DNA from 2 places in the Paenibacillus sp. FSL R7-0297 genome. Region 2 is predicted to be linked to the other one. Evidence: riboswitches for the same ligand, from Rfam matches in the RefSeq annotation. Region 2 holds a riboswitch; the other holds the start of a gene.
What was found. A riboswitch is a leader RNA that binds a small molecule or an ion and turns the genes downstream of it on or off. The one in region 2 is predicted to bind cyclic di-AMP.

Region 1 (3,207 bases), 2.2 Mb from region 2:
TCCGCGAACCGTAATTTCCAAAGATCAGCCCGCTTACCGCGACAGCAATAACTCCGGATACATGAAAGTGCTCCGCGATAAAATAGCTTCCAAAAAACAGCAGCATGGAGAATCCGATCTCCAACGGGAAATCATCATAAAGACGAATTAATTGCGAGAACAAATATCCCATTATCGCTCCGATAAGGATACCGCCTAAAGAAAATTTTAGGAACAGCAGAATTCCGCTGCCAACCCCTACCCAGCCCATTTCCATATAAGACAGCAGGTACACCGAAGAGATTTGAAACAGCACTACAGCAATCCCATCATTAAAAAGAGATTCTCCTTCTATAATAGTAACAATATTCTTCGGGACACCCAAAGATTTAAAAATCGAAATCACACTAATGGGGTCTGTCGCACTCATCAGCGCAGCAAAGGTGAAGGAAACAATAAGCGGAAGGCCCAGCCCCCAATACACAGCCAAGCCGATGATGAGAAATGACAACAAGGTTCCTCCAAAAGCCAAAGCCAGCACCGGCTTATGTTGCTCCCGAAGATGGGAGAAAGGAAGCTTTAAGGTGGCATCCCCCAAGAGAATCGGTAAGAATAATGAGATGATGATCGCCTGAAAGACATGCGACTGGGTGATGAAAGCCTCTGCTTCCACCAAAATAGGAATATGCACAAACCCCAGCAGCAGCCCCACCACTACAAGCGCGATGGAATAGGGCTGATTCATTTTTTTGGCAACTGCAATGACTCCCATGGATATGGCAAGCAGAATTAATATCTGAATAAATACATCATCAAACTGATTCATATAACACCCCATATATTGTTTTTTAGAGGAAAGATTTCTTCAGCGAATCAGTATCCACATCTATTCTATTATTAGCAAATCAGCTGGCAATAATCATCTATCTCCCTCCTACTTGCCGGCCGCCGCCCGCTGAAAACTATGCTGTTCCCTAAGATAATCCAGCAATATACGGTTGAAGAGCTGGGGTTGACACAGGTGACTCGGGTACATGGCGTCTTCAAGGATCGCCAGGCGGGCAGACGGATACTTGCCGGCTGTTCTTTTCACCTGCTCCAATGCCCATTCATTCTGATTCCCGGATACAACAAGAACAGGAACCTGCAGCCGTAACGCGAATCCGTAGCTGTCCGTTTGTCTAAGTGCCAGCCGCTGCATAATTAATTCAGTGGTCCGTTCATGCACAAGCTCTTTCCTGAGAATATGATAAGCTGAGAGCCATTTATTGTAGGTGATGCGTAAAGAACGGATAAACATTTCGGCAGGAAGATAATGGGCGGCCCATGCGCAGACCTCGAAGATTCCTTTCACTTTCCCGCCTCTAGCTGTGTATTCTCCCTGGAAATAGCTGTCCACCAATACCATATTAATCACCCGCTCAGGGTACAGATAGGCGAATTTCTGGGCGAGCACAGCACCACTGGAACAAGCTACGATAACAGCCCTCTCTACAGCCAAAGCGTCCAACAACAGCTTCAAATCTTCACATTGTGTGTCTACGATCCGGCTAATCTCCACATCCATTTTCCCCGATTGTCCGTTCCCTCTTAAATCGAATACGACCACTTTCGCACGCTTGCTGAAATAATCCGCTTGCGGGTCAAACAGATGATGGGAGGTCGAATAATCATGAATAAAAACAATGGGCAGACCGCTGCCCGACATCTCGTAATACAGCGACGTTGCGGCATAACCAATGCATCCTCTCATGAACGCTTGCGGGGTTAGCTGCCGGATTCGGGCCCTGAAAGTAGCCCTACTCGTTTATCCGAGATTCACCCCATATAACCTGGTTCCCCCGCTTCCTATAAGGAATTCAGCGATTAAGTATTATTTTGCAGACGTTTCCTGACTTTCTTCCCCCAGGACCTTCAGATCATCCTGTATGCTCCCCTTCCACAAGGGGACTCCGGAACGGTAGGCTGCCCGGCCATTTAAATGGCCTGCCACCGGTGAAGTGATGAATACAAAAACAATCGCCAGCAGCAGCTTGACATTAACCGTTCCGTCTTTAAACCAAAAGTACAGGAAGCCTCCTGTCAGCAAGCACAGTACCCCGAAGGTTGCACTTTTGGTAGCCGCATGTGAACGCAGGTACACATCAGGCAGCCGGACTAAGCCGAAGGCACTTAAACCGCAGAAGACTGCACCAATTACCACAATAATGGAGCTAATCAGTTCACCTGTCATTCGGGTTCCCTCCATCTTCTATAACGGCTCCCCGTTCAATATATCTGGCCAGTGCCGTTGTTCCAATAAACGTAAGAATACCGATAACCAGAATGACTTCTAGAAAATCCTGGGTATCCAGCAGCATACAGAAAACGGTGATCATAGCGAGTATATGAATGCCTATCGTATCGAGTGCGGTAACCCTGTCTGAACGGGTTGGCCCTTTCAGGAGACGGAACAGGCATGCCAGCATCGCCAGCGCCAGAATGATCATGGCCACAGTTAGTATAACTTGGATCATTACCGGGTCACCTCCATAATTGCCTGTTCGAAAGTGCCTCTAATCTGCGTGACCAACAGCTCTGCATCTTTAATATCAATAGCATGAATGTACAGCGTCTTGCCATCCTTCGAAACATCAAGGGTCAGGGTTCCCGGTGTCAGACAGATCAGGCACGATAACAGCGTAACCTCCCAAGCCGAGGTCAAGGCAGTCTCATAAGCAAAGATGCCGGGACGTATAGCCAGCTTCGGACGGATGATATGGCCGATGACCACGAAATTCGAGACCGTAAGTTCACGGGCAAAGATCAGCAGAAGCTTCAGTATAGCCCATATACGTATGAGATAGAATGGCCGGGTCCGGGCCAGGGATTTCGTCAAAATCAGCAATAATATAATACCGAGCACATAGCCTACGATGAAGCTTGAACCAGAGCCATTGTTATTTATCGCCATCCACAGAAAGGCAATCAACAGATTTAACAGGAATTGTAGGGCCATCTTCTCTACTCCTTCATTATGGCTTCAATGTATAGCGCAGGTGAAGCCAATACCTCTCCAGCCTGCGATACATAAGTATACACGGACTCGGCACCAACCCCCATTGCAATCACAAGCAGCAGGAGTCCGGCGGCAACAGCCGATGCAGCCTTCAAGCTCACTTTAGGCAGCTCTTTCACAGGTTCATTTCCCCAGAATGCCAGCCTGAACACCTTCATCAGGGAATACAG
Region 2 (3,207 bases):
ATATATGAAGGGAATTGCCTTTGTAGATGAGGTTGCTGCGATCTCGGAAGCGTTCGACCATCACCCGCATATCACCATTGATTACAAGACCGTTATCGTGCGTCTGCCTGCAGATGTGCAGAAGCTGGATATCCGCCAGGCCAATGAAATTAACGAGGCTTTTGAGAAAAACCGTTAGAGGACAGGATCCTTATGGAAATGACAGTACTGCCTGATCCATAAAAATGCCCGTGCAAGGATACCAGGTATCTTTTGCAGCGGGCATTTTGCTTTGGGCATGTTATTATTTCTTCTCGGCCAGCCATAAAGCGACATTCGCAATTTCCTCAGGGGCTAGTTTGTCTTTGAAAGAAGGCATCTGCCCGCGTCCCTTGGTCACAATGCTGTAAATCTGCGCCGCGTCATGCTGAGCGCCCTCCTGCTGCAGGTTCGGCCCTACACCGCCCTGAAGCTGATCCCCGTGGCAGGTGATGCAGTTGGCTTTTACCAGGGCCTCCGCGCTGGCTGCGTCCAGCACAACCTCAGGCATTGTAGGCTTGTTCTCTTCAGCCACCTCGGCTTTGCCGGGCAGGGTAAACATTAAGACCACGGCAAAGGCACAGGCGGCAAAAAACAAACCGCTCATGATCCATTTCTGCATCTGCATCCGTCCCTTCATGTAAGCTGCTTCCTTCATTATACCGGATGGTGAAGCGTTATCATAGTATTTGTGTCAAAAAAATGAACGAAACTCCTGGGAAATTTGCATACATACAGAAGTGGAATGCTATTTCTCATAGACCATACAATAAAATGGTTTATCGCCAGATGGAGTTCTTCGTTCATAAGTATCCGTTATGGTAAATCCGCATTTCTGGTAAGCACGGATGGCCCGCTGATTCCAGGTCAGTACCTCCAAATCGATCTCCCGTTCCGGATAACGCAACAGAGCCGCCTGAACGATGGCCTTCATGAAGAGATGTCCCATGCCATGACCGCACAGATCGGGCCGCATGCCGATTCCGAGCCGGACTACACCCTCCATAGGGAACAGCTGGGCGAAGCCGCATAGGATTCCCTGTCCGTTCACGATGGAAACGTATTGTTCGCTGCGCAGCTGCGGATCACCGAATTCAACACCGAGCGCCTGCATCTGCTCCCAGGGCATCCAGCCGTAAATATTATACGGGGGCCTATAGTTCCACTCACAGATCTCAGCGCCATGCCGCGACTCCATAGCAACAACATAAAAAGATACCGGAGAACTTATCATAAGCGGAGGCCACCTTTCAAGGGAACATTACTTCATTCTATAAATATTATATACAAAATGAGCAGGATACGACGCAAAAACCTTGCAGATAGACCGGAACTTGACAAACGCCAAAAAATATTTTAGGAAAGGGCCGAATTGATGTTTTACAAATATAGAGCGGGGTAAGTAATTTTATAGACAAAAAAATAAGCCCTCCTCCAAGATTTCGGCAAAAATCCTGGAAAAGCGCTTATATTTAGGACAAATTATTGCACATCGTCATTGTCTTCGGAATCAGTAGCTACAGTCTTGTAAGCATCTGTACTCATAATCCGTTTGGCGCCAACGTAGCGGTTGACGTAGTAGCTGTCACTCAGCGAACTGATGGTTACACCACGCGAGGAAGAAGCATGTGCGAACTCACCGTCACCAACATAAATACCGACATGGGAAACGCCTTTGCCGCTTGTATTGAAGAATACAAGATCGCCCGGTCTCATCTCATCACGGGATATAGCAGTGCCCATCTGATATTGGGAGCCGGATTGGTGGGGCAGGTTAATTCCGATCTTATCAAAAACATACATTGTAAATCCGGAGCAATCAAAACCGTTCGTGGATACACCGCCGGATACGTATTTGGTCCCGATGGCTTTGTCGATAACTTTATCCATTTTGGAATCCGCGAAAGCGCTTCCTGCTCCAATGGTGAAGATGATGGAAAAGCTTAGTACTGCGGCTGCTAGCTTCTTCTTCAAAAGTAAATACCCCTTCCAAATGCCTACGAGGTTAGCTTAAGGGTTCGGTTGAAGGTCCCCTATGACCCCTCTTAGAATAGGAGGTCAATTCACCCAAAGTTGGTTCCCCCGTTTCCCTAAATCTTTAGGGAACTCGGCACGACTGTTGATTAGGATTAGCTGTTATTCAATACATGACAAAACCTTTGTTAAAAGCGATTCAATAATTACAAAAATGTTACTAAAAGCTCACTGCGATAATTGTAGCAAAGACTAGGGCGCTTGGCAATCACTTATAACATATTAATGCATTTTTTTTGCGTTTTTTAGAGTTATAGCTGCATAGAAAGACTCATATTTAACGCAGCGGGTGAGCTGTTGATGAATTTTCTTTGGATTTGGGATAAAAAGGTGTTTCAGGGCCTGCAGATGAGTGTAAAAGGTAGAATAAGGAAAAGGAAAAACCCGGAAATGATTACGGCAATAATCAAAACCGGGCTCGTATAAGTTACATTTAGATGTTAGAGGTACAAATATTCGAGGAAATGTTCAAGGGTTCAATCGTAAGCGACAGCTTGGTAGGCTGTTGTGCTCATTACTCTTTTAGCGCCAACGTAGCGGTTGGCCCAGTATGCCTGACTCAGCGAACTGATGGTTACACCACGCGAAGTGGAGGATTGTGCGAATTTTCCATTGCCAACATAAATACCGACATGGGAAACTCCGTTGCCCAGGGTATTGAAGAATACCAAATCACCGGAACGCAAATTACTCTTGGATACGGCTGTTCCAACGCTGTACTGTGCCTTAGAGGTGCGCGGCAAGGTCAGGCCGATACTCTTGAATACGTATTTGGTGAATCCGGAACAATCAAAGCCGCTGGTGCTGGTGCCCCCGGTTTTATATGACGTTCCAATGGTTTTTGAGATCACAGTATCCATTTTGGAATCTGCGAAAGCGCTGCCCGCTCCGAGTGTAAATACCATCACAAGACCTAGCGCTGCTGTGGTGCATTTCTTCTTAAAGTTCTGACTTCTCAAAAGATGTACTCCTTCCAAGGCCTGCGAGGTTAGCTTAAGGATTCGGTAGAAGGTTCCCCTATGACCCCTCTAAAGCGAGATCAATTCACCCAAAATATGGTTCCCCCACTCCCCGGTGCTGGGAATTCGGCGTTTTGTGCACCAGAATAGTGACATATCGACATAAGGTTAATGGCTTCGGTTACATAGCTGCATA

Region 1: it holds a riboswitch for cyclic di-AMP, as region 2 does, so the genes downstream of both, MKZ24_RS14075 (alpha/beta fold hydrolase) here and MKZ24_RS04170 (C40 family peptidase) in region 2, are expected to answer to the same signal.

The regions. Positions count from the first base shown of each region.
Region 1 covers NZ_JBBPAQ010000001.1:3,223,958-3,227,164, reverse strand. The annotation lists gene MKZ24_RS14080 (cation:proton antiporter) at 1-805, opposite strand, end outside; gene MKZ24_RS14075 (alpha/beta fold hydrolase) at 914-1,732, opposite strand; cyclic di-AMP (ydaO/yuaA leader) riboswitch at 1,721-1,854, opposite strand; gene mnhG (monovalent cation/H(+) antiporter subunit G) at 1,853-2,212, opposite strand; gene MKZ24_RS14065 (Na(+)/H(+) antiporter subunit F1) at 2,202-2,495, opposite strand; gene MKZ24_RS14060 (Na+/H+ antiporter subunit E) at 2,495-2,977, opposite strand; gene MKZ24_RS14055 (Na+/H+ antiporter subunit D) at 2,983-3,207, opposite strand, start outside.
Region 2 covers NZ_JBBPAQ010000001.1:985,762-988,968, reverse strand. The annotation lists gene MKZ24_RS04185 (4a-hydroxytetrahydrobiopterin dehydratase) at 1-178, shown strand, start outside; gene MKZ24_RS04180 (c-type cytochrome) at 284-640, opposite strand; gene MKZ24_RS04175 (GNAT family N-acetyltransferase) at 767-1,252, opposite strand; gene MKZ24_RS04170 (C40 family peptidase) at 1,501-1,992, opposite strand; cyclic di-AMP (ydaO/yuaA leader) riboswitch at 1,998-2,141, opposite strand; gene MKZ24_RS04165 (C40 family peptidase) at 2,529-2,957, opposite strand; cyclic di-AMP (ydaO/yuaA leader) riboswitch at 3,015-3,153, opposite strand.